Regions from separate parts of the Streptomyces sp. SGAir0957 genome, predicted to be linked through region 1. Evidence: riboswitches for the same ligand, from Rfam matches in the RefSeq annotation. Region 1 holds a riboswitch; each other region holds the start of a gene.
What was found. A riboswitch is a leader RNA that binds a small molecule or an ion and turns the genes downstream of it on or off. The one in region 1 is predicted to bind cobalamin.

Region 1 (9,705 bases):
TGAACGCGCCGACCGAACCGACGGGCAGGGCGTACTGGTTGAGCCCGCCGAGCGGCAGGCGGTCCGCGCGGGTGCGCACCGAGCCGTCCAGGGCCATACTGTCCAGCCGGGCCCGCCCATCGACGCCGACGCCGAGCACGTCCCGCGTCGAGGTGCCGGGCGGGAGGGCCGGGCCGAACCGCTGGCCGTCCGGCACGGCCGCCTTCAGGGTGCGGCCGCTCGCGATCGCGGGGCCGACCGCGGCGCCGGTCGCCTCGACACCGGGGTGCTGGGCCTCGGAGATGTTGAAGAAGTCCCCGTTGACGCCGCCGACGGCGCCGGTGGCGTCGGCCATCGCGGAGACGGTGGCGCGGGCCCCGACCGCACCCGGGTGCAGCAGGTCGACGCGGACCCGGGGGTCGCGCAGATCGACGGTGAGGACATGGGCGTGGGCGGTGCCCTTGGCGGCCGGCACGTCGAACTCGGTGTACGACACGCCCGGCGCGACGCGCCCGGCGGTGGTGGCCGCGCCCGCCGGTGCCGCCCCCGTCAGACCGGCACCGGTCAGCGCGCCCACGAGCGCGAGGCTCGCGACGACCTGCTTGTGTCTCTTGCCAACTCTCGTCTGCATCAGGGGAGTTCAGCAGACGACAGCGGTCCCGTCGATGGCTACGCGCCGACCAGGCGGGAACGGATCAGGAAACGTACTCCTTCCGGCGCCTCCAGGGAGAAACCGCTGCCGCGCCCCTCGACGACGTCGACGATGAGGCGCGTGTGGCTCCAGACCTCGTACTGGCTCCTCGACATCCAGAACGGCACGGGCTCCGCCACCCCGTCGACGGACAGCTCCCCGAGGAGCACGTCCGCGGCGCCGGTGCGGAACTCGCCCGCCGGGTAGCACATGGGCGCGCTGCCGTCGCAGCAGCCGCCCGACTGGTGGAACATCAGCGGCCCGTGGTCCTCGCGCAGCCGCCGCAGCAGACCGGCGGCGGCCGGGGTCAGCTGTACGCGGGGCGCCTCGTCACCGGCGTCGTCACTCATGACGGACAGTGAAGGCGACAGGACGTTGCGACCACGTTGCACGCGCGGGCGGCTCGCCCGCATAGGCTCCGCACATGGAACAGAGGGAGATCGTTCTGCGGGCCATCGGTGTACTGACCGAGACGCAGGAGATGGTGCGCAGAATCAATGACGGGGCCGAGCTCGACAACGACCTCACCCAGCTCGGGCGGCTCGTGTCGGAGGTGTTCCCGACCATCGAGATCCCGGCCGGGGCCGACCCGGAGGAGGCCGCAGAGCTGGCCATCGCCGCGCTGATGCCGGCCAGCGTGTCGCTCGTCGAGGCGTTCGCGTTCCTCTTCACCCAGCTCGCGAAGGTGCACGACGAAGGGCGGACCGACGTCAACTCCACCGAGCTGCTGCGGGAGATCGCGCTGCGGATGTCCGACCCGGGCGGCCTGGAGGAGGCGGAAGAGGAGGAGTGATCGCCCCGGGGCCGCCCCGGGCGCCCCGCGGCCGCTCGTCCGGATCGGCCGCTCGTCCGGATCGGCCGCTTGTCCGGATCGGTTACTTGCCCGGATCGGCTACTTGTTCGGGTCGCGGAAGCGGCCGAACGCCTTCGTGAGAGCGCTCAGCGGCGAACCGTCCGCCTTGGTCTGGCCGGTCCCGGCCGGGCCGGGCGGAGCGGTGGCGCCGACCTCGGCGAGCGCGGCCTGCGCGGCCTCGGCCGCCTCCCGGTACAGGTCCCGCGACTTCGTCATGGCGTCGAGCGCCTCCGCGTACCGGCCGACCATCGACTGGGCGTGGGCCAGCTCCTCCTCGGCCGTCAGCAGGTGCCAGCCCTGCCGAAGACGGGTCAGCGCCCGCTCCGCGTCCGGGGGCAGGGGCCGCGGCAGCGCCGCGAACTCGTTGATCCGCTGCAACAGCTCGACCGGTTCCGAGCCGTCCAGGAAGACGTTGCGCACGGCGAAGCGCTCGGCGTCGTACCCCGGCTCCTGCGGGGCCGTCGGCAGGATGACGGCGCCGCCGCGCGGCATCCGCAGCTTCAGCTCCCGCTTCATCGCGAAGTCGGCGATCTGCGCCTGCTCCGGGGTGGCCCGGTGCTCGATCACCCGGTGGCGCAGGCTCGGCGGCAGGAACTCGGTGACCGGCCGCTGCCCCCGCGCGTCCGGCGTCATCGCCTCGTGCACCACGACGTGGACGTACCAGCTCTCGCGGGTGCAGTCGCGCAGCCGGTGGCGCAGTTCGTCGTCGTCCTTGGGCAGGTGGTTGACCGCGCGCAGGCGCACACCGGGCACCATCGCGTGGTCCCACGGGATTATGACGCTGTCCGGCCAGAACATGGTCACGGGCGACGCCCACTGCGGGTCCCAGGCCCGCTCCGCCTCGGCGGCGACGACCCAGACGACGCCGTCACCGTCCTTGCGGCGCCCCTCGGGCTCGTACGTCGTCAGCTGGGCGCGCACCGTGACGTCGTCGTCGGCCCGCCAGCGCGCCTCGAACACGCGCCGCGCGGTGGGTCCGGGGTCGGCGGACTCGTCGCGGGGGTGCAGGACGGTGGAGCGGGCCGCCTCGACGGGGTCGAGGTCCAGGAAGTCGTCGAGGACCCCGGCCGCCTTGAGGGCGATCAGGTTGCGCCGCACGTCCTGCTCGGGCTCGGGGCCGAGGTGGCGCCCGTGACCGAGCCACGCGGTGTCGGGGACGGTGGTCGGTGAGCTGCTGTTTTTGGCCATGGGGTTTTCTGTGAGTGGTCGGGGCACGCCCAGTATGGTCCGTCGGGCGCCCGCCGGACGAGGGCAGGGTGGGCGGGTGTCGGGATTGTCGCGCGTGTACGCGGAATACGCCGCCCCGCAACGCCGTGGCGTTCGCCACTGATCCCGTAGGGTCGACGGATGGCCCGCTATTTCGACGTGCACCCCGAGAACCCGCAAGCGCGCACCATCGGCGCGGTCGCCGACTCCGTCCGCGACAGCGCCCTGATCGCCTACCCCACGGACTCCTGCTACGCGCTCGGCTGCCGTCTCGGCAACCGCGACGGCGTCGAGCGGATCCGGGCGATCCGGCACCTCGACGACAAGCACCACTTCACCTTGATGTGCCAGGACTTCTCGCAGCTCGGCAGGTTCGTGCACATCGACAACGACGTGTTCCGCGCCATCAAGGCGGCCACGCCCGGCAGCTACACGTTCATCCTGCCCGCGACGCGCGAGGTGCCGCGCCAGTTGCAGCACCCGAAGAAGAAGACGGTCGGTGTCCGCATCCCCGACCACGTCGTGACCCAGGCGCTCCTCGCCGAGCTGGGCGAGCCGCTGCTCTCCAGCACCCTGCTGCTGCCCGGCGAGGACGAACCGCTGACGCAGGGCTGGGAGATCAAGGAGCGGCTCGACCACGTGGTGGACGCCGTGCTCGACTCCGGCGACTGCGGCACCGAGCCGACGACCGTCGTCGACTTCTCCGACGGAGAGGCCACCGTCGTGCGGCGCGGCGCGGGGGACCCCGACCGCTTCGAGTGACGGCGTGACGACGGCCTATCGCGTGAGCGTCCCCAGGAAGCGGATGTGGGGGCGCTCGCCCGGTTCGGGCGGGGAGATCCGCGCGCGGACGCCGTAGACGTCGGCGATCAGCTCCTCGGTGAGGACGGCGCCCGGCTCGCCCGCCGCGACGACGCGACCCCCGCGCAGGACCACGACCTGGTCGCAGTAGTGGGCGGCCAGGTTCAGGTCGTGCAGGGCGACGACGCTGGTCAGGTCGAGCCCCGAGACCAGGTCGAGCAGTTCCAGCTGGTGCTGGATGTCCAGGTGGTTGGTGGGCTCGTCGAGCAGCAGCTCGCGCGGCTCCTGCGCGAGGGCGCGCGCGATCTGCGCCCGCTGGCGCTCACCGCCCGACAGGGTGTGCCACAGCCGGTCCGCGTGATCGGCGAGGCCGGTGCGGGCGAGGGCGTCGCGGACCGCCGCCTCGTCCGCCGCCGACGCGGCCGACCAGGCCCTGCGGTGCGGGGTGCGGCCGAGCCGTACGACGTCGGCGACCGTCAACTCGACCTGAGTGTCCGCCTGTTGATGGACGAGCGCGATGCGCCGCGCGGCCGTCCTGCGCGGGACGTCCCCGAGCGGGCCGCCGTCGAGCGTGACGACGCCGGACGCCGGGGCGAGGACCCCGGCGAGCAGCCGCAGCAGCGTCGACTTGCCCGAGCCGTTCGGGCCGAGGACACCGGTGACGGCGCCGGGCCGCGGCGTCAGGCTCACGCCGTCCAGCACGAGGGTGCCGCCCGCCGACCAGGAGACGCGGTCCGCCGCCAGCCCCGCGCTCATCGCGGGCTCCGGCCGCGGAAGAGGACGAGCACGAACGCGGGCACGCCGATCAGCGACGTCACCACCCCCACCGGAACCTCCTGCGGTGCGAGAACCGTACGGGCCAGGGTGTCGACCCAGACCAGGAACACCGCCCCGGCGACGGCCGTGACCGGGAGCAGCCGGGTGTGCCCGGGGCCGACCAGGGCGCGCGCCGCGTGCGGCAGGACGAGCCCGACGAAGCCGATCGCCCCGGCCGCGCTGACCAGCACCGCCGTCAGGAGCGCCGTCACGCAGAGCAGGACGAGCCGGGTCCGCGCCACGTGCACGCCGAGCGCGGCGGCCGCCTCGTGCCCGAAGGCGAACGCGTCCAGGGTCCGGCCGTACCCGAGGCACACCGCGAGCGCCGCCACAAGGACCGCGAGGCACAGCCACAGCTCGGTCCAGCCGACCCCGCTCAACGAGCCGAGCAGCCAGAACAGGACGCCGCGCGTCGTCTCCGCGTCGGCGGCGGTGAGGATCACGAACGAGGTCAGCGCCGAGAACAGCTGCATCGCGGCGACCCCGCACAGCACCACCCGGTCCGTCGTCCCGCCCAGCAGGTGGCTGAGGACGAGGACGAGCGCGAACGAGCAGAGGGCGCCGAGGAAGGCGCCGCCGGAGACGGAGAGCGCCCCGCCGCCGAGGCCCAGGACCACCACGAGCACCGCCCCGGTCGACGCGCCCGAGGAGACGCCGAGCACGAACGGGTCCGCGAGCGGATTGCGCAGCAGCGCCTGCAGCACCGTGCCGCACACCGCGAGGCCCGCGCCGCAGACCGCCGCGAGCAGGGTGCGCGGCAGCCGCAGGTTCCACACGATGCCGTCGCGGATCGGGGAGAGGTCCGAGGCGCCCCAGCCGAGCCGGGCGCCGACCGTCGACCACACGTCGGCGACGCGGATGTGCGCGGGCCCGACGGTGATGGCGACGGCGACCGAGCCGCAGAGCGCCGCGAGGGCCGCGGCCCAGTAGAGGGCGGGCCGGAGCGCCGTGTTCACTTGGCGAGGCCGAACTCGCGCAGCGCCGCGGCCACCTTCTCCACGCTCTCGACCGTCCGGATGGTGGGGTTGAGGGCCTGCCCGCTGAGCAGCACGTACCGCTTCTTCTTCACGGCCGTCATGTTCTTGGTGACGGGGTCGGACTCCAGGAACTCGATCTTCTGCGCGGCGGACTCGGCGGACTGCGAGCGGCGGGTCAGATCGCCGATGACGAGGACGTCGGGGTCGCGGTCGGCCACCGTCTCCCAGTTGATCTGCGGCCACTCCTCGTGCGTGTCGTCGAAGACGTTGCGCACGCCGAGTTCCTTCGTGACGATGCCGGGCGCCCCGCAACAGCCCGCCATGTAGGGCGCGTCGGAGTTGGCGAACCAGTACAGGACGCTCACACCCTCGGCGTCGATCCCGGTGGTCGCCTCGGAGACACGGGATTCGAGCCGCGCGACGAGTTTCTCGCCGCGCTCCTTCACGCCGAAGATCCGCGCCAGGTCCCGTATCTCGCCGTAGACGGTGTCCATGGTGAGCGCGCTGGTACGGACGCCGTCGCCGTCGCCGCTGTTGTCCTTGCCCGCGCAGTCGGCGGGGGAGAGGTAGGTCGGTACGCCCAGTTCCTCGAACTTCTCGCGCGGCGCCACCCCGCCCTTGCCGATGGTGTTTGTGAGGGACGCGGAGACGAAGTCCGGCTCGGTGTCCAGGACCTTCTCGAAGGAGGGGTAGCGGTCGGCGAGGCGCGGCACCTTGGCGTTCGCCTTCTCCAAACCCTTGAGGACCGGGTCGGTCCAGGTCGCGGTCCCCACCATCCGGTCCGCGAGGCCGAGCGAGAGCAGGATCTCCGCCGAGCCCTGGTCCAGGGCGACGGCGCGGCGCGGGGCCCCGGCGACGCGGACCTTCGCGCCGCAGTTGTCGAGGGTGACGGCGGCGCCGGCCCCCTTGGCGGCGCCGGCGGAGTCCGCGCCACCGCCGCACGCGGTGAGCAGCAGGGCGCCCGTCAACAGCAGTGCGGAAGGGCGGAGTCGACGTGCGAAGGGCACGGGGGTTCCTCTGCGTCCAGGGCCCATACGCGGAGCCGGCCTACGGTTCACCCCCGGCCGGGTCTCGGTCCCGGAGGCCGCCAGCAGGTCTTCGGACTCGGGTTCATCCAGGCGGGGCGCCTTCCCGGACCGCTGCGCGGTCCAGTGGCAGTGGCCCCGCCCGTCCCCCTCACCGCTGCGCGTCAGCTCCGGACTTCCACCGGATTCCCTGACCCGTACGCGTTCATCGGCGAACGCACAAAGGTACGACTGGCTCACGGAACGTATCACGGCCCCGGCCGTGCCCCCGAAAAATCGTTCGCCACCGGCGCCCCGCGGACCTAGCCTGCGCCGGGTGATGACAGCTGACGACGTGCTCGGCGTCCTCGCCCTGCTGCGGACGGCCGGGGCGGACGTGTGGATCGGCGGCGGCTGGGGCATCGACGCCCTCGTCGGCCGGCAGACCCGGGACCACCGCGACCTCGACCTGATGCACCGCGCGGAGCAGGAGCCCGCCGTGCTCGCCGCCCTCAGCGGCGCCGGGTTCGCCGAGACCCTCGACTGGCGCCCCGCGCGCTTCGTCCTCTCCCACCCCGACGGCCGCGAACTCGACCTGCACCCCTTGCGTTTCGCCGCCGACGGCTCGGCCGAGCAGTCCTCGCCCGACCCGGAGCGGCCGTTCCGCTACCCGGCCGAGGCCTTCGTCACCGGCACCGTCGCGGGGGAGCCGGTGCCGTGCCTCTCGGCCGCGCAGCAGGTCCGCTTCCACCAGGGGTACGAGCCGGCCGACCGCGACCGGCACGACATGGCGCAGCTGCGCCGGGCCTTCGGCATCGACACACACATGTGAGCAGGTGGCTCAGTAGGTCACGGGGTCGCGGACGATCGGGCAGGTCATGCAGTGGCCGCCGCCCCGGCCGCGGCCCAGTTCGGCGCCGACGATCGTGACGACCTCGACGCCCGCCTTGCGCAGCAGCGTGTTGGTCTGGGTGTTGCGGTCGTAGGTGACGACGACGCCGGGTTCCAGGGCGACCGCGTTGTTGCCGCTGTCCCACTGCTGGCGCTCGGAGGCGTACACGTCGCCGCCGGTCTCGATCACCCGCAGCTCCCGGAGGCCGAGCCCGCGGGCGACGACGTCGACGAACGGGGTCGTCCCCTCGTCCGTGATGTCCAGGCCCGGCGCCTTGTCGCTGGGGCGCAGCGAGAACGTGTGCACCGAGTCCATGATCCGCGGGTACAGCGTGACGATGTCCCGGTCGGCGAAGGTGAACACGGTGTCCAGATGCATGGCGGCCCGCAGCTTCGGCATCCCGGCGACGATGACGTGCTCGGCCGCGCCCTTCTCGAACAGCGCGGCGGCGACCTGCGTGATGGCCTGCCGTGAGGTGCGCTCGCTCATGCCCATGAGGACGACGCCGTTGCCGACGGGCATGATGTCGCCGCCCTCGAACGTCGCCTGCCCCCAGGACTGTTCGGGGTCGCCCCACCAGACGGTCGAGTCCGCGAAGTCCGGGTGGAAGCGGTAGACCGCCTTCATCAGCAGGGTCTCGTCGTGCCGGGCCGGCCAGTAGAGCGGGTTGAGCGTGAGGCCGCCGTAGAGCCAGCAGGTGGTGTCGCGGGTGTAGAGCGTGTTGGGCAGCGGCGGCATCAGGTACTCGCGCACACCGCTGGACTCGCGCGCCATCGACACGTACGCGGAGCGGTACTCGTCCGGGAGGTCGGTGGTGGCGAGACCGCCGATGAGGAACTCGGCGAGCTGTTCGGGCCGCAGCGTCTCCAGGAAGGCACGGGTGTCGTCGATGAGCCCGACCCCTACCTGATTGGCGACGATCTTGCGGTCGAGCAGCCACGCCTTCGCCTCGGGCCGCGCCACGGTCTGCGCGAGCAGCTCGTGCAGCTCGACCACCTCGATGCCGCGCTGCCGCATCTTGTTCACGAAGTCGGCGTGGTCGCGCTGGGCGTTCTCCACCCACATCACGTCGTCGAAGAGCAGGTCGTCGGAGTTGGTCGGGGTCAGCCTGCGGTGGGCGAGCCCCGGCGCGCAGACGAGGACCTTGCGCAGCCGGCCCACCTCGGAGTGGACGCCGTACGCGGCGGACGCGGGGGTGGCGTGGTCGTCGGTCACGGGGTGCCTCCGGGCGTTGACGGGGTCAGGAGTCGCGCGTCGGGTCTCACAGGCTGATCCACCCCGCCGTCAGGGCGACGACACCGAGCACGGCGCCCGCGACGGAGACGGCGAGGACGACCAGTTCCCCCGGCGAGAACAGGCGCCGCCCCTGTTCCCTGCGGGCCATGACGAACAGGATCGTCGCCGGGGCGTAGAAGATGAACGAGACGAGGACGAACTTCAGCCCGGCCGCGTACAGCATGAACACGGTGTAGAGCGTGGCCACCGCCGCGATCACCAGTTCGCGCGTGGACGTGCCGCCGCCCTCGGTGAGCGGGTCGTGCCGCGCCCCGATCCGAACGGCGAACCCGGCCGCGAGCAGGTACGGGATGAGGGACAGCGCGCTGGTCAGATTGAGCGCGAAGTTGAAGGCGTCGTCCGAGAACGCGGTGACGACAAGCACCAGCTGGGTGAGCACCGTCGTCATGAGCAGCGCGGGCACGGGCACGTCGGCGGGGGTGGAGCGGCGCAGGAAGCGCGGCATGTCGTCGTCCTTCGCCGCCACGAAGAGGACCTCGGCGGCCATCAGCGTCCAGGCCAGATAGGCGCCGAGGACCGAGACGATCAGGCCGACACTGATGAAGACCTTGCCCCACGTGCCGACGACGTCCTCCAGCACGCCCGCCATCGACGGCTGGCGCAGCTCCGCGATCTCGCCCATCGGCAGGATCCCGTAGGACACGATGACGACGGAGGCGAAGACGGCGAAGACGCTGAGGAAACCGAGGATCGTGGCCCGGCCGACGTCCGAGCGCTTCTTCGCGTGCCGGGAGTACACGCTCGCGCCCTCCACGCCGAGGAAGACGAAGACGGTGGCCAGCATCGTGCCCTTGACCTGCCCGAACAGGGAACCGGCGTAGTCCGCGCCGCCCCAGTTGTCCGCGAAGACCGACGGGTCGAAGAAGACCAGGGCGAGGACGATGAAGACCAGGATCGGCACGATCTTCGCCACGGTCACGATTTTGTTGATCGCCGCGGCCTCCTTCACGCCGCGCCGGATCATCAGGAAGAACGCCCAGAGCCCGGCCGACGAGAGCACGATCGCGAGCGCCGTGTCGCCCTCGCCGAGCGCGGGCCAGATCGCCCCCACCGTCGACATGATCAGCACCCAGTACGTCACATTGCCGACGCAGGCGCTGGCCCAGTAGCCGAACGCCGAGAAGAAGCCCAGGTACTCGCCGAAACCGGCCTTGGCGTACGCGTACACGCCCGCGTCGAGGTCGGGCCTG
Region 2 (9,705 bases), 6.8 Mb from region 1:
GGGGCCTGGGCCCACCCAGGTCTCCCGGGCCAGGTCGGGCCCGTCGGGGCGCAGCAGCAAGGTGTCGATCCGGTGCTCGCGCGCGGCCTCGACGACGGCCGGAACACCCTCGACGGCGCTCTCCGGCCGGTCGTCCTTGCGCGCGCGGCCGGAGCGGAAGCGGTCCAGGGCTGCCTGGAGGCGGCGGCTCGTGTGCTCGCTCCGGGCGCGTTCGACGGCCTCTTCGAGCGCTGAGGAGTCGGAGCCCGCGGCACGGCCGCCGTGCTCGGTCTCGACCGTGGCCTCGCGGACGGCTTCCGGGAGCTTCTCGTGCACCGCGTGCCGTTCGCGCGGATCGCCCACGAGGACCACCAGCTCGGCGCCGGACTCCTCGTAGGCCGTGGCCAGTGCCTCGGCGATCTCGGCGGCGTTCTGCTCCCAGGTGTTCTCCACCTTCAGCTGGAAGTGCCGTTCGGACCAGTCGGAGCTGGACGTGCGGTGGACGGGCCACTGCTGCCCCTCGACGCCGCCGACGTCCCGCGATCCGCCGGGGCCGCGCCGTTCGAAGTCGGCGCCGGTGCGGTCCACGTACGCGACGAGGCAGACGGGGTCCTGGCCGCACAGCTCGACCAGCGGCGTCAGCCGGGGCAGCGGGCCCCAGAAGGTGAGCTGGCCCTGCGGGGCGCGGGAGAGGCGGTGACTCAGGACCACCTCGCCGTCGGCGGCGAAGAGGGCCCGGCCCGTCGGGTACTCCGCGACGGCCGTGCCGGTCAGGGTGTCGCCCACGGCCCGCACGGTCGCGGCGTCGGTGCCCTGCTCCTCCAGCGTCCTGCACACCTCGCGTACGGACAGCTCGCGCCGCTTGGCCCCGGACTCGTCGTTCTGGCCAGGATCGAAGTAGACCGTGGCCCATGGGCCGGCGCGGTCGAAGAGCGGCCCCAGAAATGACACATGCATGTTTCCTCCTCGATCATCCCGCTTCACCCTTTTCGCTCCTTATGGGGCCTGGGTACCCGGGGCGCCGCGAGGAAACCTCCCGGAATCCGGAGACCCTCACGAAATGCCGACCGGTCGGGCCCGCGAGCCGTCCCCCGCGCACAGCCGACGGCCGGCGTCGGGGCGGGGCCGGTTACGGTACGCGGATGCTGCATCTGCGTTTGATCACCCCGGCGGGCACGACGGACGCCGTGGTGCGTCTGATCGAGGACACGGTCGGCACCACACACCTGGTTCTGCTGCCAGGGGCGGCCCGTGACCCGGCGGGGGACGTCGTGATGTGCGACGTCGCCCGGGAGGCCGGTGACGAACTCATCGACGGGCTGCGGAAGTTGGGGCTCGACCGGACGGGCTCCATCGCCGTCGAGGACATCGACCTGTCCCTCTCGCGGCGTGCGGAGCAGGCGGAGGAGGCGGCGCCCGGCGAGGGCGCGGACGCCGTGCTGTGGGAACACCTGGAGGAGACCACCCACGAGGAGTCGACGCTCACCGTCACCTACGTGGCGTTCCTCCTCGTCGCCACGATGATCGCGGCGTGCGGTGTCGTCCTGGACAACGCCATCCTGATCGTGGGCGCCATGGCCGTCGGCCCGGAGTTCGGCCCGCTCGCCGGGGTCTGCACGGCCCTGGTCCAGCGCGCCCCGCGCCTCGCCCTGCGCTCGCTGGTCGCGCTGCTCGTCGGGTTCGCGGCCGCGATGGCGGTGACCGTGGGCTTCAGCGCCTTCATGGACGCGGTGGGCCTGTTCACCAAGGGGCAGCTGGAGGCGGAGCGCCCGAACACGGGGTTCGTCTACGCGCCGGACTGGTTCTCGTTCGTGGTCGCGGTGCTCGCGGGCGCGGCCGGCATGCTCTCCCTCACGTCGGCGAAGTCGGGCGCGCTGGTGGGGGTGGCCATCTCGGTGACCACCGTGCCCGCGGCGGCGAACGCCGCGGTCGCCCTCAGTTACGGCGACATGACCCAGACGTGGGGCTCCTCGCAACAGCTCCTGCTCAACCTGCTGGGCATCGTCCTGGCCGGCACGTTCACCCTTCTGACGCAGAAGTTCCTCTGGGCCAGGCAGCGTGCACGGACCGCGGAACGGGTCGGCCGCTGATGCCCGGGACGGAGCCCCGCGCGCTCCCGGCGGACGACGCGCTCCGGGACGTCACCGAACTGGGCGGATTCTTCGTCCTACCTGCCGGTGGTGGTGGGCACGGCGCCGGGGCGCCGTCGTTCGCTGAGGGCTTCGCCGCGCGGGCCCGTGAGGTGAACCGCAGGTACGCGACGACGACCGAGGCACGTGTCGGCTGGTCCATCGCCCACCTGGGGCTCGCCGCGCGGCTCTGGTCACCGCTCCTCGCGTGCACGGTCCTGCACGGCATCGTGCTCGATCTGAGCCGCGTGGAATGGGCCGACGACAGCTCGGCGATCCGCCTGCGGGGCGCCGCCGAAGGACGCCTCGTCGCCCCATTCCGACTCCCCGACGTGGTCGAGGCGGTGTACGAGCAGGTGGCCGGCCCGCTGGCGGCGCTGGAGAGCACCTTCGACGTGAAGGTCGCGCCCCGGCTCCTGGACGGCAACGTCGCCTCCGCGCTCGTCGGATCCGCGGCCGTACTGCTGCGGGCACGCCCCGGAACGGGCCCGGCGGTGACCCGTCTGACCCACGCCCTGCTCGGCACCGGGCGCCTCACGGGCACGGGCCGCGTCACCGGCCCGGGGCTGTCCTTCCGGCGCAACAGTTGCTGCCTCTACTACCGTGCGCCCGGCGGCGGGAAGTGCGGCGACTGCTGTCTGACGGGCCGCTGACGGCCGACAGCGGAAGGTCACGCGCGATCCGTCGGGCCGGGCGGGCACGGTCCGTGCCTGCCCGGCCCGACGGATCGCCACCGGAGGGCCGGTCCGTCAGGAGGCGCCGTCGGCGTCGTGGTGCTCCAGTTCCCCGCGGACGGTGCGGGCGGCGGCGACCAGGTTCTCCAGCGAGACACGTGTCTCGGGCCAGCCCCGGGTCTTCAGGCCGCAGTCCGGGTTGACCCACAGCCGTTCGGCGGGGATGGCGTCGAGCCCCGTACGCAGCAGGGCGGCCGCCTCCTCCCGGCCGGGGACGCGGGGGGAGTGGATGTCGTAGACCCCGGGCCCCGCCTCGCGCGGGTAGCCGTGCCCGGCGAGTTCACGGGCGACCTGCATATGGGAGCGGGCGGCCTCCAGGCTGATGACGTCGGCGTCGAGATCGTCGATGGCCTGCACGATGTCGCCGAACTCGGCGTAACACATGTGCGTGTGGATCTGTGTCTCCGGGCGCACACCCGAGGTGGTGAGCCGGAACGCCTCGGTCGCCCAGGCCAGATAGGCGGCGTGGTCGTCGGCGCGCAGCGGGAGGGTCTCGCGCAGGGCGGGTTCGTCGACCTGGATGACGGAGGCGCCGTTCGCCTCCAGGTCGTCGACCTCGTCGCGCAGGGCGAGGGCGACTTGGCGCGCGGTGTCCCCGAGCGGCTGGTCGTCGCGGACGAAGGACCAGGCGAGCATGGTGACGGGCCCGGTGAGCATGCCCTTGACGGGCCGGTCGGAGAGGGACTGGGCGTACGTGGTCCAGCGCACCGTCATCGGCTCCGGCCGGGAGATGTCGCCGGCCAGGACCGGCGGACGCACGTACCGGGTGCCGTAGGACTGGACCCAGCCGTGCTGCGTCGCCAGGTAGCCGGTGAGCCGCTCGGCGAAGTACTGCACCATGTCGTTGCGCTCGGGTTCACCGTGCACGAGGACGTCGAGGCCGGTCTTCTCCTGGAAGGAGATCACGTCGCGGATCTCGGTCCTGATGCGCTCCTCGTAACCCGCCGTGTCGAGACGTCCGGCGCGCAAGTCGGCTCGTGCGGCGCGCAGTTCGGCCGTCTGCGGGAAGGAGCCGATGGTGGTGGTCGGCAGGAGCGGGAGGCGGAGGCGGGCGCGCTGGGCGGCGGCCCGCTCCGGGTACGCCTGGGCGCGGCGGGTGTCGCTCGCGGTGACGGCGGCGGCGCGGGCGCGCACCGCCGGGTCGCGGGTGATCGGCGAGGTGGCGCGGGAGGACAGGGCGGCCCGGTTGACCGCCAGTTCGGCGGTGATCGCGTCCCTGCCGAGGGCGAGCCCCTTGGCGAGCGCGGCGGTCTCGGCGGTCTTCTGCCGGGCGAAGGCCAGCCAGCGCCGGATCTGCGGGTCGATGTCGCGTTCGAGCGTCGCGTCCAGCGGGACGTGCAGCAGCGAGCAGGAGGTGGCGACGTCGACCCGGTCGGCGAGCCCGAGCAGTGTTCCGAGCACGGTGAGCGACTTCTCCAGGTCGTTGACCCAGATGTTGCGGCCGTCGACGACACCGGCGACGAGGCGTTTGCCGGGCAGCCCGCCGACGGCGGCGAGCGCGTCCAGGTTGGCGGCCGCCGGGCCGGTGAAGTCGAGGGCGAGCCCGTCGACCGGCGCCTTGGCGAGCACCGGAAGCGCGTCGCCGAGCCGGTCGAAGTACGACGCGACCAGGAGCTTCGGCCGGTCGGTGAGGCCGCCGAGGTCGCGGTAGGCGCGGGCGGCGGCGTTCAGCTCGGCCGGGGTGCGGTCCTGGACCAGGGCGGGTTCGTCCAGCTGCACCCACGCGGCGCCCGCCGCCCGGAGGTCGGCCAGGACCTGGGCGTACACGGGCAGCAGCCGGTCGAGGAGGGTGAGCGGGTCGAAGTCGGCGGCGACGCCGGGCGCGGGCTTGGCGAGCAGGAGATAGGTGACCGGCCCGACCAGCACCGGCCGGGGCGCGAGGCCGAGGGCGAGGGCTTCCCCGACCTCCGCGACCTGCTTCGCGGAGTCGGCGGCGAAGACGGTGCCGGGCCCCAACTCGGGCACGAGGTAGTGGTAGTTGGTGTCGAACCACTTGGTCATCTCCAGCGGGGCGGCGTCCTGGGTGCCGCGGGCCATGGCGAAGTAGCCGTCCAGGGCGTCGGCGTCGAGGGCGGCCCGGTGGCGCTCGGGGACCGCGCCCACCATGACGGTGGTGTCCAGGACATGGTCGTAGTACGAGAAGTCGCCGGTGGGGACTTCGGTGAGGCCCGCGTCGGCGAGTTCCCGCCAGTTGGCGCGGCGCAGGTCGGCGGCGGTGGCCCGGAGGGCGTCGGCGGTGACGCGGCCCTTCCAGTACCCCTCGACCGCCTTCTTCAGTTCGCGGCCCTGGCCCTGGCGGGGGTAGCCGTGCGCGGTGGCGCGAGCTGCCGCGGCGGCGGTGCTGGTGGTCACGGAGATCTCCTTCGAGAGACGTATCCCTTGGATCCCGGGGACTCGTTGGGCACGAAGGAGTGACACGGACGGCGGGGCGATGCCGCGCGCCGAAGGCGCGGTCCCGTCCGCCGCACATGTACGCCGACCCGCCCACGAGGTCACACGGAATGTCCGTGTGCGCGTCGTACGCACACGGGCAGTCGGCAGGTCTTCGGACTCGTGAGCACGTCCGTCCGAGGCCGGACGGGACACCTACTGGCCGTCGCTTCCCAGACCTCTTTCCCGAGGCCCAGTGCGTATGACGGCGGTCGTTCCCACTCACCGCTGCGGGGCAGTCCCGGAGTTTCACCGGGTTCCCTCTTACGACGCCCTGCCTGGCTGACAGGGCGAACCAGCTGCGGGAGTCACCCTAGGCGTTGTCGACGGGTGTGTCACTGCCGGTCGGCCGCGGCCCGCACGAACCGCCGCAGATGCGCCCGGGTCTCGGCGGGGCGCTCCAGCCACGGCTCGTGTCCCGCGCCGTCGACCCGGGTCAGCGGAGCACCGAGGCGCGCGGCGAGCGAGGCGAGCGCGGACAACGGGCGGGGATCGTCGGCGCCGCCGAGGATCTCCAGCTGCCGGGGCAGACACGCGGCCAGTTCGTCGAGGCGCTGCCCGACCGGGTCGGCGCGTCCTTCCGCCCCGAGTTCGCGGTTCATCGTCCAGTTGACCGGGCGCCGGTGCCGGGCATCCTGTGCGGCCCAGCCCCAGGCGCGTTCGGGGTCGGCGTGGTCGGTGAACCAGGACAGCGTCAGCAACTCGGTCTCCTGCTCCTCCGTGCGGCGGGTCAGGTTCTGGAGTGCGCACAGGCGTTCCCGCTGGTCCGGTGTCATCCGCCGGTCCCGCGCCGCCCGGTCGGCCGCGCGCCAGTCGCCGACGAACGGCCCGCACAGGAGAAGCATCGCGGCCACGCGGTCCGGGTGGGCCATGCAGAAGCGGGCGGCGAGGTCGGTGCCGTAGGAGTGGCCGATCAGTACGGCCGAGGGCAGGCCCCAGAGGTCGAGGAGTTCGGCGAGATCGTCGAGGTGCCGTGCGAGGGTGTGACGGCCCTGCCAGGGGGACTTGCCCGTGCCGCGTTGGTCGTAGCGGTACACACGTGTGAGGTCCGCCGGCATGACGGCGACGTCGTGCAGGTAGTCCGGCAGGCCGGGCCCGCCGTGCAGCAGGACCACGGCGGGTGCGTCACCACCCCGCCGCGTCGGGTCGTCCAGCCGGACCCAGTGCAGGCGGGCGGTGTCGGTCATGAGGGCGTACCCGTGCGTCTCCGTCAGATCCACCGCGCAGAAACTACCGGTGCGGCGCGGACTTCACCACACCACCCCGGCCTCCGCGGAAGGCGCTGCGGGCCTGCCGCGAGCATGGCGTGCGGACGCTGATCGTGGTCGGCGGGGTGGCGGCCAACTCCCGTGTGCGGGCGCCCACCGAGGAACACTGCCGGGCCGCGGACGTCGAAGACGTCGGCGGCGCGCCGCGTGACGCCATAGGGGTGCCGGGCGTCCTACGGGCTTCGGGGCGGCGGTCAGGATCTGGCCCGGTACGGTACGCGGCCGAGGAGTTCGGCGAGACCCTGGCGGGTGGTGGCGAGGACGACGCGGTCCTGGGCGCGCAGGACATAGCCGGGCGGGAGGTTCCAGACCAGCCCGGTGGTCTGGGCCCCGGAGGCGTCGTGCGCGGGGGACGCGGTGAGGTCCGGGCGGCGGTCCGCGGGGGCGGCCGGATCCAGGGCGAGGACACGCCAGTGCCCCGGCCGGAAGGACTCGGCGATGGTGCGGCCCTCCAGATGCGGATGACCGGCGACCTCCAGGGCGGCGAAGAGCAGGACGCTGCGTTCGACGGGTATGGCGCCCAGGATCTGCCGCCCCATCATGGCCCCCGCGAAGGCGGGCGCGGCGAGCGTGGAAACGCTCCGGCTACGGGTCAGGGCGCGCGGGTGGGCGGCGCGCAGGGTGCGGTAGACGGCGGCGGCGAACGCGTCGTCGTACAGGCGGAGCACCACGCGCAGATCGGGTTTGAGGGCCCGCGCCGACAGGGCCGCCTCCAGGTTCGTGGCGTCGATGCTCGTCAGCGCGAGCAGGGAGTGCGCGCGGTGCACCTTGGCGGCCTCCAGCACGCCGTCGTCGGTGACGTCGCCGATGACGGTCGGGACGCGCAGGCGGCGCGCGAGCGGGATGCCGCGCGCGTCCGGATCCTCCTCGATGCAGACGACGGGGATGTCGAGCTCGCGCAGGCGGGCCAGGACACGGGAGCCGATCTTGCCGAGGCCGAGCAGCACGATGTGACCGGACAGGCCGCGCGGCGGGCGGCGCAGGGTGGCGGTGGTGCGGAAGGTACCGAGGGCTTCGAGGACGGCGGCGAGCAGCACGGGAAGGAGCAGCAACCCGGCGAAACCGGTGAGGAGTTGCAGAACCTTGCGGGCGGTGGGCTCGCCGATCGCGGGATCGTCGATGGCGAACAGGTCGAGCAGGGTCAGGTACCCGGCGTGCAGCGGGTGGATGTGGTCGCCGGTGGCCCAGGTGGCGATGGCGAGGCCGAGGACGCTGACGGCCAGGCCGAACAGGGACCAGCGCAGGCGGCGCGAGAACAGCGAACCCAGCTGCATCGTCCGGGCTTTGACGCTGCGGGACGAGCCGCCGCCCGTGGTGGGCGCCACGGCCTGGAGGACGATCGTGCCACGCCCCGCGGCGTCCTCGACGGCCCGTTCGTCGGGCAGGAGCAGCGGGCTGTCGCCGCCGTCCGTCTCCGAACTGTCGGATCCGGCGGGGTCGTTGGTGGTGGTGGAGAGCAGGGCGAGGGTGGCGAGTCCCGGGTCGGCCGTCGCGCCGTGCCGGGGCGGGGTCCGCTCCACGGCGCGCAGGAGCAGACCGTCCGCCTGGATGACCTTGCTGGTGCCCGCCACGGCGGTGGCGGCGAGCGCGGGGGCGGCGGTGTCGGCGTCGGACAGGACGGTGGTGGAGGTGTCCCGGGCGGCCGGGTCGAGGCCGGGCGTGGAGAGGGCGGCGGCCTGGTCGAGGAGGGCGGCGAGGTGCTGGCCGAGGCTGCGGTTGTAGAGGCGGATGACCAGGCGGAGCCGCGGGTTGAGGCGGCGGGCGGTGAGCGCGGCACGGATGTTGGTCTCGTCGTCGTCATGGACGAGCGCGAGCGCGCTGGCCTCGGTGACCCCCGCCTCCGTGAGCGCCTGTTCGTCGAGCACGGGGGCCTGGAGGACGTGCACGGGGTCGTCCGCGGGGTCCGGCTCGGCGTCGGGCGCGCGGTCGGGTGTGCGGTTGAGGAGGTTCTGGACACGGTTCAGCAGGGTGGCCGAACGGACATGCGCCCGCACGGCCGGCCCGGACGACGTCTCGTCGCCGGGGCCGGTCGCCAGGACGACGGTGACCCGCTCGGCATAGACGGTGCGCAGCTCGGCGGCGAGACGTTCGGCCAGCGCGTCGTCACCGCACACGATCATGTGCCGTCCGGGCGCGGGCCGTTGGGGTTGGCGGGGCAGCGTGTCCATGGAACCAGTCAAGCGGACGGTTCCGGCGGCGGGACCAGCAGGTGGGGGTGGCCGCCCGCGGCGCGGCACGCGTTCTTCACGGGGCGGGTGGCCGGGGCATCCTGTACGCGACCGGACCGCCGGGCCCGCGGACGCGTCAGACTCCGGGATCACCTCTGCACAGGAACAGGAACGAATGAGCCCTCTCGATCGCCTCAAGGAACTCTGCCCCCCGCCGCGGCCGAAGCAGCAACCGGTGGACTGGGCCCGTGTGGAGGCCGCCCTCGGCACCCCGCTTCCCGGCGACTACAAACACCTCACCGCCACCTACGACCCCGGCTGCTTCATCGGCTTCCTCTGGGTCCACGACCCTCGGCACACCTCCGTCCACGTCAACCTCGTGGGCCCCGCCGTCGACCGGCTGCGCGAGCAGATGAGGACCGACCAGAAGCGGGGCATCTGTCCGGCCCCCGTCGACGCGGCGCTGCTCCTGCCCTGCGGTAGCACTGACAACGGTGAGCAACTGTTCTGGGTGACCGGCCCGGGGGAGACGCCGGACGCGTGGACGATCGTCGTCAACGAAGCACGTGGACCCCGCTGGTTCCACTTCGCGGGGAACCTGACGGAGTTCCTGGTGTCCGTCCTGGGCGGAGAGACAGCGGTTCCGCAATTCCCCGATGGCCTCCTGAGGGGCGGCGTCGGGTTCAGGCCCTCGGACCTCGATCAGTGGTATCCGCCGCTTCCGCCGGTGAAGCCGCAGCTCGACGGGGCCGCCGTCCGCGCCTGGGGCCGGGCGAACGGCTTCACCGTCCCTATGCGCGGACGCATCCCGGCCGCGGTGTGGGAGGCGTGGGAGCAGGCGCACGAGGACGCCTGACCCGTCCCCGGGTTCGGTCACCGGCCACCCTCGCCCCGGACGTCGCGGAGAAGGTGCGTGCGGCGTCCTATTCCGCACACCATGACGGCACCTCAGCCGCGTCGGCCCGTCCTGTGCAGCGACTGGACCAGCAGCAGGGCA
Region 3 (9,705 bases), 4.3 Mb from region 1:
CAACGGCGCGCGCCCGGCACTGCGGGAGGGCGCACGCCATCAGGCGGCAGAGAGGGGTTTGTTCGTGCCTGCTTATCCAGAGACAGCGGTCCCACCGGCGCTGGCGCTACCGGTGATCGAGGACGCGTTTCCTCGCAATCTGCACCCCTATTGGCCAAAGCTCCAGGAGACAACGCGGTCCTGGCTGCTCGAAAAGCGTCTGATGCCCGCCGACAAGGTGCAGAAATATGCCGATGGTCTGTGCTACACGGACTTGATGGCGGGCTACTACACTGACGCGCCCAACGACGTGCTCGCCGCCATATGCGACTACAGCGCGTGGTTCTTCGTCTGGGACGACCGCCACGACCGCGACGTGATCCACGGCCGGACGGCCAACTGGCGGCGGCTCGCGGTCGAGCTGCACGCGGCCACAGAGGCCCCACACCTGCACCAGAACCACAAGGACCCCGTGGTCGCGGGGTTCGCCGAGAGCGTGGGCCGGCTCTACGGCTCGCTCGGCCGGACGTGGAACGGCCGGTTCGCCCGCCACTTCCACGTGGTGATCGACGCGTACGACCAGGAGTTCCACAACCGAATGACGGGCACCGTCCCGTCCGTCGACGAATACATCGCCTTGCGCCGCAATACGTTCGCGCACTGGATCTGGCTCGACCTGCTTGAGTTGAGCGCCCAGTACGAACTCCCCGGGTGGGTTCGGAAAAACGATGCGTATCGTCGTGCGGCGCTTGCCTGCCAGGATTTCGCGGCCTGGTACAACGATCTGTGCTCTTTGCCCAAGGAACTCGCGGGCGAGGAATTGCACAACCTCGGGATAAGCCTCATCAAACACGAGGGGCTTTCTCTTCGGCAGGCAATAGCGGAAGTGCGTGGCAGAGTCGAGGGCACCATCGAGGATTTCATCGCCGCGGAGGCGGAGGTGGAACAGCTCGCGGTTGCGACGGAAAACATCGGCGCCCACGGGAAGGAACTCGCGAGGGCTTTACGGTCGTGCGTGGGAAATATGCGGAACTGGTTCAGTTCCGTGTACTGGTTCCACCACGAGTCCGGGCGCTACGCGGTCGACAGCTGGGACGACCGGGCGACCCCGCCCTACGTCACCGACAGCGAGCCGAGCGAACACACGGACCAAGTGGGAGAGTGCGCATGACCGTCGAATCGACCCTGCCGGCGCCCTCGTCGCCCGGCGCGGAGCCGGGGCGGCCCCCACTCGCCCCGGGCGGCGCGCCGCTGCTCGGCCACGCCTGGAACCTGCTGCGGGACCCGCTCGGCTTCCTGACACGGCTGCGCGACGGCGGCGACGTCGTCCGGCTCAAGCTGGGTCCGGGGACGGCCTATGCGGTGTGCGACCCCGATCTGGTCGCCACGCTGCTCAAGAGCCCGGACTTCCTGGTCGGAGGCCCGCTCTGGGAGACGATGGGCGTCCTGCTCGGCAAGGGCGTGGCGACCAGCAACGGGCCGCTGCACCGGCGCCAGCGCCGCGCCATCCAGCCCGCGTTCCGCATGGACCGGATCCACGAGTACGCGGCCGTCATGGAGGAGGAGGCGCAGGCGATGGCCGCCCGGTGGAGCGACGGGCAGCACGTCGACATCGCCGCCGAGGTGTTCCGTACGGCGACCCGGATCGTGGCCCGTTCCGTGCTCCACATCGAGTCCGTCGACGAGCGGGCCGACCGGCTGAGCGCGGCGCTGCACACGGTGTTCGAGGGCCTGTACCGCCGGATGGTCCTTTCCTTCGGACCGCTGTACCGGCTGCCGACCCCGGCGAACCGGCGATTCGAGAACGCGTTGGCCGATTTGCATCGGCTTGTCGATGAGATCGTCGCCGAACGAAGGGCGTCGGGAAGCAATCCCGGCGACCTTCTCGCGGCCTTGCTCGACGACCGCGACGAGAATGGTGAAACCGTCAACGACCAAGAGGTCCACGACCAAGTCGTGTCCCTCGTCGTGGCCGGTGCCGAGAATGTCGCGAAGACCCTGACGTGGGTGTTCCAGCTTCTCGCCGAACACCCCGATGCGGAAAAGCGGTTGTACACGGAGGTGGAATCCGTGACGGGTGGCGAACCCGTCGCTTTCGGTGACGTCAAGGAACTCGCATATATGCGGAATCTGCTCACCGAGGCGATGCGGATTCGGCCCGCTGTCTGGATATTGACGCGGCTCGCCGTCGTCGACACCACGCTCGGGGGTTATCGCATTCCCGCCGGGTCGGACATCGTCTACAGCCCGCTGGCCATGCAGCGCGACCCGCGCGCGTTCACCGACCCCCTGGCCTTCGACCCGGACCGGTGGCTGCCCGAGCGGGCCGCGGACGTCACACCCGCCGCGCACGCCCCGTTCAGCGTCGGCAATCGCAAGTGCCCCGGCGACCACTTCTCCATGGCCGAACTGTCGCTGATCCTGGGCACGGTGGTGTCCCGCTGGCGGCTCGTGCCGACCCCGGAGACGGACGGCTCGGCCCGTATCGGGATCACGCTCCAGCCGAAGCGGGCGGTGCTGAGGGTCGAGGCGCGCCGCTAGACCGAGGCGCGCCGGTGGGTCGGGGCGTGCCGCCGGGCCTCAGCCGGCCAGGCGTACGCGGAAAGTCCGCCGGAAGGCGTTGGGTGTCGTGCCCAGCGCCTTCATGAACTGGTGGCGCATCGCCGCCGCGTTGCCGAACCCGGCGCGGGCGGCGATGGCGTCCACCGTCTCGTCCGTCCTCTCCAGCAACTCCTGCGCGACGAGCACTCGTTGCCGAAGGAGCCAGCGGTACGGCGTGGTGCCCGTCTCCTGCTGGAAGCGGCGTGCGAACGTGCGCGGTGACATGAGCGCCCGTGCCGCGAGGTCCTCCACCGTCACCGGCTCGTCCAGGTGCCGCTCCATCCAGGCGAGGACCTCGCCCACGGTGTCGCAGCGCGTCGCGGGCAGCGGCCGCTCCACATATTGCGCCTGGCCTCCGTCGCGGTGCGGCGGCACGACCATGCGGCGCGCGATGGCGTTGGCCACCTCGGCGCCGTGTTCGGTGCGGACGATGTGCAGGCAGGCGTCGATGCCCGCGGCGGTGCCCGCGCTGGTGATCACCGAGCCCTCGTCGACGTAGAGGACGTCCGGGTCGACATGGGTGCGCGGGTGCCTGATCGACAGTTCGCGCGTGTACCGCCAGTGGACCGCGCAGCGGCGGCCGTCGAGCAGCCCTGCCGCGCCGAGCACGAAGACGCCCGAGCAGACGCTGAGGACGCGCGCGCCCCGGTCGACCGCGCGGCGCAGCGCGTCGAGCAGCGCGGGCGGATAGCCGTCCGGCCGGGGCGCGGCCGCCGGTACGGCGATGAGGTCCGCCTCCTCCAGGCGTTCGAGCCCGTACGGGGTGGAGATCGTCATCCCGGTGACGTGCGTGGACAGGGTCGGGCCGTCGGCGGAGACCACGGCGAAATCGTAGGTGGGCAGGCCGTCGCCGCTGCGGTCCATGCCGAACACCTCGCAGACGACGCCCAGTTCGAAGGGGTGCACGCCGTCGAGCAGTACTGCGGCCACGTTCTTCAGCATGTCTGCCAGTGTGCCGCAGAGCTGGCAGTAATTCGAGGGTCAGTGACAGGACTGCCACTGCCGCGCGGGGCCGGGCGGCGGGAGAGTAGAGGACATGAACACAGCGATGAACTACCTCACCGTCCTCTTCGTCTTCCTCCTCCTCGCCGCCCCGTCCCTGTGGGGCGCCGCGCACGACCGCCGGATCGACCGGGAGATCCGCCAGGCCCGGGACGCGCGGGAGAGGGAGAACCTGACCAGCGGCCCCGAGTACGCGAAGGTCGCCTGATCCCGCGCCGAAGCGCCCGGAACTCCCGGCTCCGCGCAGGCGCCTAGAAGTCCTCGTCGAAGCCGACCGAGCCCTCGACCGCCACCTGGTACGCCGAGGGCCGGCGCTCGAAGAAGTTCGTCAGCTCCTGGACACCCTGCAACTCCATGAACGAGAACGGGTTCTCCGAGCCGTACACGGGTGCGAAGCCAAGGCGCTGGAGCCGCTGGTCGGCCACGCACTCCAGGTACTGCCGCATCGAGTCGGTGTTCATCCCCGGCAGCCCCTCCCCGCACAGGTCACGGCCGAACTGCAGCTCGGCTTCGACCGCCTCCCGCAGCATGGCGGTGACCTGCTCCCGCAGCGCGTCGTCGAAGAGGTCGGGCTCCTCCTTGCGCACCGTGTCGACCACGTCGAAGGCGAAGCTCATGTGCATCGTCTCGTCGCGGAAGACCCAGTTGGTGCCGGTGGCCAGGCCGTGCAGCAGGCCCCGCGAGCGGAACCAGTACACGTAGGCGAAGGCCCCGTAGAAGAACAGGCCCTCGATGCACGCCGCGAAGCAGATCAGGTTGAGCAGGAAGCGGCGGCGGTCGGCCTTGGACTCCAGGCGGTCGATGGACTCGACCGAGTCCATCCACTTGAAGCAGAACTCGGCCTTCTCGCGGATGGACGGGATGTTCTCCACCGCGGCGAACGCGGCCGTCCGGTCGTCCGGATCGGGCAGGTAGGTGTCGAGCAGCGTCAGATAGAACTGGACGTGCACGGCCTCCTCGAACAGCTGGCGCGAGAGGTAGAGCCGCGCCTCCGGGGAGTTGATGTGCTTGTAGAGCGTCAGCACCAGGTTGTTGGCGACGATCGAGTCGCCCGTCGCGAAGAACGCGACCAGGCGGCCGATCATGTGCTGCTCGCCCGGCGACAGCTTCGCGAGGTCGGCGACGTCGGAGTGGAGGTCGACCTCCTCGACGGTCCAGGTGTTCTTGATCGCGTCGCGGTAGCGCTCGTAGAAGTCCGGGTAGCGCATGGGGCGCAGGGTCAGTTCGAAGCCCGGGTCGAGCAGGTTCTTCTGCGCTTGTTCCGGAGAAGGGGTCGTCGTCATTACTGGCAGGCCTCGCAGGACTCGGGGTTTTCCAGGGAGCAGGCGACGGCGTCGGGCTCGGCCATCTGGACCGGGACCCGGGCCGCGGCCCGCGCGATACGCGTCGCGGGGCGCGAGCGCAGGTAGTACGTCGTCTTCAGGCCCGACTTCCAGGCGTACGCGTACATCGAGGAGAGCTTGCCGATGGTCGGCGTCTCCAGGAACAGGTTGAGGGACTGGGCCTGGTCGAGGAACGGGGTGCGGGCCGCCGCCATGTCGATGAGCCCGCGCTGCGGCAGCTCCCACGCCGTGCGGTACAGGGCGCGGACCTCCTCCGGCACCCAGGTGAAGCCCTGCACCGAGCCGTTGGACTCGCGCAGCGCCTCGCGGGTCTGCGCGTCCCACACGCCGAGCCGCTTGAGCTCGTCGACCAGGTAGGAGTTGACCTGGAGGAACTCGCCGGACAGCGTCTCGCGCTTGAACAGGTTGGAGACCTGCGGCTCGATGCACTCGTAGACGCCCGCGATGGAGGCGATCGTCGCGGTCGGCGCGATGGCGAGGAGCAGCGAGTTGCGCATACCGACGGCGGCGATGCGTTCCCGCAGCGCGGCCCACCGCTCGGGCCAGGTCACCTGCGCGTCGGGGTAGTGGTCGGGGTGCAGGACGCCGCGCGCGGTACGGGTCTTGTCCCAGGCGGGCAGCGGGCCGTTGCGCTCGGCCAGGTCGGCGGACGCCTCGTAAGCGGCGAGCATGATGCGCTCGGCAAGGCGCGTCGAAAGAGCTTTCGCCTGCGGCGAGTCGAAGGGCAGGCGCAGCTTGAAGAAGACGTCCTGGAGGCCCATCGCGCCGAGGCCGACCGGGCGCCAGCGGGCGTTGGAGCGGCCCGCCTGCTCGGTCGGGTAGAAGTTGATGTCGACGACGCGGTCGAGGAAGGTGACGGCGGTGCGGACCGCCTCGTCGAGCCGCTCCCAGTCGATGTCGCCGTCGACGATGAAGGCGCCGAGGTTCACGGAACCCAGGTTGCAGACAGCGGTCTCCCCGTCGTCCGTCACCTCCAGGATCTCCGTGCACAGGTTCGAGGAGTGGACGGTGTGGCCGGGCTCCGCGGTCTGGTTGGCGGTGCGGTTGGCGGCGTCCTTGAAGGTCAGCCAGCCGTTGCCGGTCTGCGCGAGGGTGCGCATCATGCGGCCGTACAGCTCACGCGCGGGGAGGGTCTTCTGCGCCTTGCCCTCCGCCTCGGCCTTGCGGTACGCGGCGTCGAACTCCGCGCCCCACAGGTCGACGAGGTCGGGCACGTCGGCGGGGGAGAAGAGCGACCAGGGGCCGTCGTCGGCGACGCGGCGCATGAACTCGTCGGGGATCCAGTGCGCCAGGTTGAGATTGTGCGTGCGGCGCGCGTCCTCGCCGGTGTTGTCGCGCAGCTCCAGGAACTCCTCGATGTCGGAGTGCCAGGTCTCCAGGTAGACGGCGGCGGCGCCCTTGCGGCGCCCGCCCTGGTTCACGGCGGCGACCGACGCGTCCAGCGTCTTCAGGAACGGCACGATGCCGTTGGAGTGCCCGTTGGTGCCGCGGATCAGCGAACCCCGGCTGCGGATGCGGGAGTAGGGGAGCCCGATGCCGCCGGCGTGCTTGGAGAGGCGGGCCACCTGGTGGTAGCGGTCGTAGATCGAGTCCAGCTCGTCGAGCGGGGAGTCGAGCAGGTAGCAGCTGGACATCTGCGGGTGGCGGGTGCCGGAGTTGAAGAGGGTGGGGGAGGACGGCAGGTAGTCCAGGCGGCTCATCAGGCCGTACAGGTCCGCGACCTCGTCCAGGGCGCGGACGGAGTCGTCCTCGGCCAGACCGGAGGCAACGCGCAGCATGAAGTACTGCGGCGTCTCGATGACCTGGCGGGTGATCGGGTGGCGCAGGAGGTAGCGGCTGTGCAGGGTGCGCAGGCCGAAGTAGCCGAAGCGGTCGTCGGCCTCGGTGTCGATGAGCGCGTCGAGGCGGGCCGCGTGGAGACGGGCGAACTCGGCGGTGCGGTCGGCGATCAGGCCCTCGCGGTGGCCGACCGCGATCGACCCGGTGAAGGAGGTGACGCCCTGCGTGGCGGCCTCGGCGGCGATGGAGAGCGTGAGCAGGCGGGCGGCGAGCCGGGAGTAGACCGGGTCCTCGGAGATCAGCCCGGCGGCGGCCTCGGTGGCGAGTTCGCGCAGCTCGGCCTCGTCGGCGCGGGCGCTGCGGCCGCGCAGCGCGGCGGCGGCGACCCGGCCGGGGTCGGCGCCCGGCAGGTCGGAGGTCAGCTCGGTCAGGGTGCGCAGCAGCGCGGTGCCCGGAGCGTCTTGCGGGGCGTCTTCCGGGGTGGCTGAGACCGGTTCGGCGGGCGGCGCGATGGTCACTGGGGGCTCTCCCTCGCTCGGCTCGGGGCCTTGCGGGGAGGAGTGGCTCGGGCGCGCACGCGAGGGGGCGCCTTCGTCACCGGCCCATTCCGCGAGGCCCGGACGTCGTCTCCATCCGGGCCGGGCGGCTCGGGTGGGCTGCGGCAGGTCGTCGGACTCACGCGGGCGCGGCGTTATGCGCGCTACGTTCACCGTTGCGGGACAGTTCCGGATTTGCACCGGATTCCCCTGCGGCTGCAGCGAGAGCGAGCATACATGTTGTGCCGGGTGTGGGTGACAGCCCCATATCTTGTGTCGCGCGGGCAGGTGCGTGGCGGGCGTGCGGGCCCGCTCATGGCGACGGGCCCCTCCGCGTGCGGAGAGGCCCGTCCCGGGGTGTCGTACGACGGAGCTCAGTGGCCGGAGCCCGCTCCGACGACGGGCAGGTCCGTCTGCACGCCCTTGTCACCGGCGTCGGCGGTGTAGTCGCCGGGCGACGTCTCGTCGATGCCCTCGGGAGCCTTCGCGGCCTTCAGGACGAAGGTCAGGACGACGGTCACGATCACGTTCATCACGAACGCCGTCAGGCCGATGTACCCGATCTCGCCGATGCCCGGGATCTCCTTCGAGGACCCGCCGAAGTGCGCCTGCGTCGGCGACGCCACCCCGTACGCGGCGAGGGTGCCGTACACCATGCCGACCGCCCAGCCGGCGATCAGTGCCCAGCGGTGGAACCAGCGGGTGAACAGACCGCCGACCAGGGCAGGCATGGTCTGCAGGATCCAGATGCCGCCGAGCAACTGGAAGTTGATGGCGACGGTCTTGTCCATGGTGAGGACGAAGACGAGCGCGCCGACCTTCACGAGCAGCGACACCAGCTTGGAGACCTTGGTCTCCTGCGCGGGGGTCGCGTCGGGCTTGATGAAGTCCTTGTAGATGTTGCGCGTGAAGAGGTTCGCCGCGGCGATGGACATGATCGCCGCCGGGACGAGCGCGCCGATGCCGATGGCGGCGAACGCGACGCCCGTGAACCAGTCGGGGAACATGTCCTCGAACAGCTGCGGGATCGCCAACTGCCCGTTCTGCACCTTGATCCCGGCCGCGATCGCCATGAACCCGAGCAGCGCGAGCAGGCCCAGCATGAGCGAGTAGAGCGGCAGGATGGTGGTGTTGCGGCGGATCACGTTGCGGCTCTTGGAGGAGAGCGTCGCCGTGATCGAGTGCGGGTACATGAACAGCGCGAGCGCCGAGCCGAGCGCGAGCGTCGCGTACGTCCAGTGCCCGGCCTCACCCGGCGCGAGCGCCCCGACGGGTTTCCCTGTCGCCGGATTGACCTGCTCGAACTTCTTGCCGGCCGCGGCGAAGATGTCGTCGAAGCCGCCGAGTTTGATCGGGATGTAGATGATGGCGACCGCGATGACGAGGTAGATCAGCCCGTCCTTGACGAACGCGATCAGCGCGGGCGCGCGCAGACCCGAGGAGTACGTGTACGCCGCGAGGACACCGAAGGCGATGAGGAGCGGCAGGTCCTTGATGAACCAGTTGGTGTTCTCGCCGCCGCCGACGCCCATGACGTCGAGCACGGCCTGGATGCCGACGAGCTGGAGCGCGATGTACGGCATCGTCGCGAGGATGCCGGTGATCGCGACGGCGAGCGAGAGGCCCTTGGAGCCGAAGCGGCCGCGCACGAAGTCCGACGTCGTCACGTATCCGTGCCGGTGCGAGACCGACCACAGGCGCGGCAGGAACGTGAAGATCAGCGGGTACACCAGGATCGTGTAGGGCACGGCGAAGAAGCCGGACGCGCCCGCCGCGTAGATCGCCGCGGGGACGGCGACGAAGGTGTACGCCGTGTAGAGGTCGCCGCCGAGCAGGAACCAGGTGATCCAGGTGCCGAACGAGCGGCCGCCGAGGCCCCATTCGTCCAGCGAGTCGGTCTCGGAGCGGCGCCAGCGCGCGGCGAGGAAGCCCATGACCGTGACGGCCACGAAGAAGATGATGAAGACGGTGAGCGCGACACCGTTGACGCCGTCGTTCATCGCTGACCCTCCGGAGCCTGGGCGGACGCGGAGGCCGACGCCTTGCGGCCGCGCTGGTCACGCTGCCACAGCTTGTACGCGATCATCGTGAGCCCGGTCGAGATGATCACCCAGAGCATCTGGTACCAGTAGAAGAACGGGATGCCGATGAAGGTCGGGTCGATCTTCGAGTAGGAGCTGACCCAGAGCATCGCCACGAAGGGCGCGACCAGGCACACCCCGATGACCACGCGGACCGGTGTCACCACCGGTCTCCCTGCTTGTTCCGGCACTTCCGGCGCATCCGACATCTTGGGCTCCGTCCCCTCGCTGATCCCACTTATCTCACGTTTAACGTGCGGGAAATCTAATGCGAGAGTCTTGCTCTTTGGAACCCCTGTCCGGATAACGGACGAGCCTGTTCCGCCTCGCTCTTCAGTTATGTGGGGAAGCTATGTGAGGAAGCTATGTGAGGGAAGGGCCGCG

Region 2: linked by a shared signal. The riboswitch ahead of metE (5-methyltetrahydropteroyltriglutamate--homocysteine S-methyltransferase) and the one ahead of C1N81_RS38565 (ABC transporter substrate-binding protein) in region 1 are both predicted to bind cobalamin.
Region 3: linked by a shared signal. The riboswitch ahead of C1N81_RS18805 (ribonucleoside-diphosphate reductase subunit alpha) and the one ahead of C1N81_RS38565 (ABC transporter substrate-binding protein) in region 1 are both predicted to bind cobalamin.

Annotation. Positions count from the first base shown of each region.
Region 1 is NZ_CP027293.1:7,432,200-7,441,904, forward strand. Features, by position in the region: gene C1N81_RS38530 (phosphodiester glycosidase family protein) at 1-610, opposite strand, end outside; gene C1N81_RS38535 (DUF779 domain-containing protein) at 649-1,020, opposite strand; gene C1N81_RS38540 (hypothetical protein) at 1,095-1,463, shown strand; gene C1N81_RS38545 (hypothetical protein) at 1,563-2,711, opposite strand; gene C1N81_RS38550 (L-threonylcarbamoyladenylate synthase) at 2,871-3,491, shown strand; gene C1N81_RS38555 (ABC transporter ATP-binding protein) at 3,507-4,286, opposite strand; gene C1N81_RS38560 (FecCD family ABC transporter permease) at 4,283-5,302, opposite strand; gene C1N81_RS38565 (ABC transporter substrate-binding protein) at 5,299-6,357, opposite strand; cobalamin riboswitch at 6,395-6,576, opposite strand; gene C1N81_RS38570 (nucleotidyltransferase domain-containing protein) at 6,668-7,159, shown strand; gene C1N81_RS38575 (arginine deiminase) at 7,169-8,434, opposite strand; gene C1N81_RS38580 (basic amino acid/polyamine antiporter) at 8,481-9,705, opposite strand, start outside.
Region 2 is NZ_CP027293.1:652,891-662,595, reverse strand. Features, by position in the region: gene C1N81_RS08080 (baeRF2 domain-containing protein) at 1-936, opposite strand, end outside; gene C1N81_RS08075 (DUF389 domain-containing protein) at 1,122-2,069, shown strand; gene C1N81_RS08070 ((2Fe-2S)-binding protein) at 2,069-2,761, shown strand; gene metE (5-methyltetrahydropteroyltriglutamate--homocysteine S-methyltransferase) at 2,858-5,194, opposite strand; cobalamin riboswitch at 5,361-5,587, opposite strand; gene C1N81_RS08060 (alpha/beta fold hydrolase) at 5,608-6,492, opposite strand; partial or broken gene C1N81_RS08055 (tRNA (adenosine(37)-N6)-threonylcarbamoyltransferase complex transferase subunit TsaD) at 6,546-6,665, shown strand; gene C1N81_RS08050 (NAD-binding protein) at 6,735-8,708, opposite strand; gene C1N81_RS08045 (Lsr2 family DNA-binding protein) at 8,884-9,564, shown strand; gene C1N81_RS08040 (hypothetical protein) at 9,657-9,705, opposite strand, start outside.
Region 3 is NZ_CP027293.1:3,097,053-3,106,757, reverse strand. Features, by position in the region: gene C1N81_RS18830 (terpene synthase family protein) at 113-1,150, shown strand; gene C1N81_RS18825 (bifunctional albaflavenone monooxygenase/terpene synthase) at 1,147-2,520, shown strand; gene C1N81_RS18820 (helix-turn-helix domain-containing protein) at 2,560-3,522, opposite strand; gene C1N81_RS18815 (hypothetical protein) at 3,617-3,790, shown strand; gene C1N81_RS18810 (ribonucleotide-diphosphate reductase subunit beta) at 3,834-4,865, opposite strand; gene C1N81_RS18805 (ribonucleoside-diphosphate reductase subunit alpha) at 4,865-7,222, opposite strand; cobalamin riboswitch at 7,347-7,482, opposite strand; gene mctP (monocarboxylate uptake permease MctP) at 7,615-9,240, opposite strand; gene C1N81_RS18795 (DUF3311 domain-containing protein) at 9,237-9,530, opposite strand.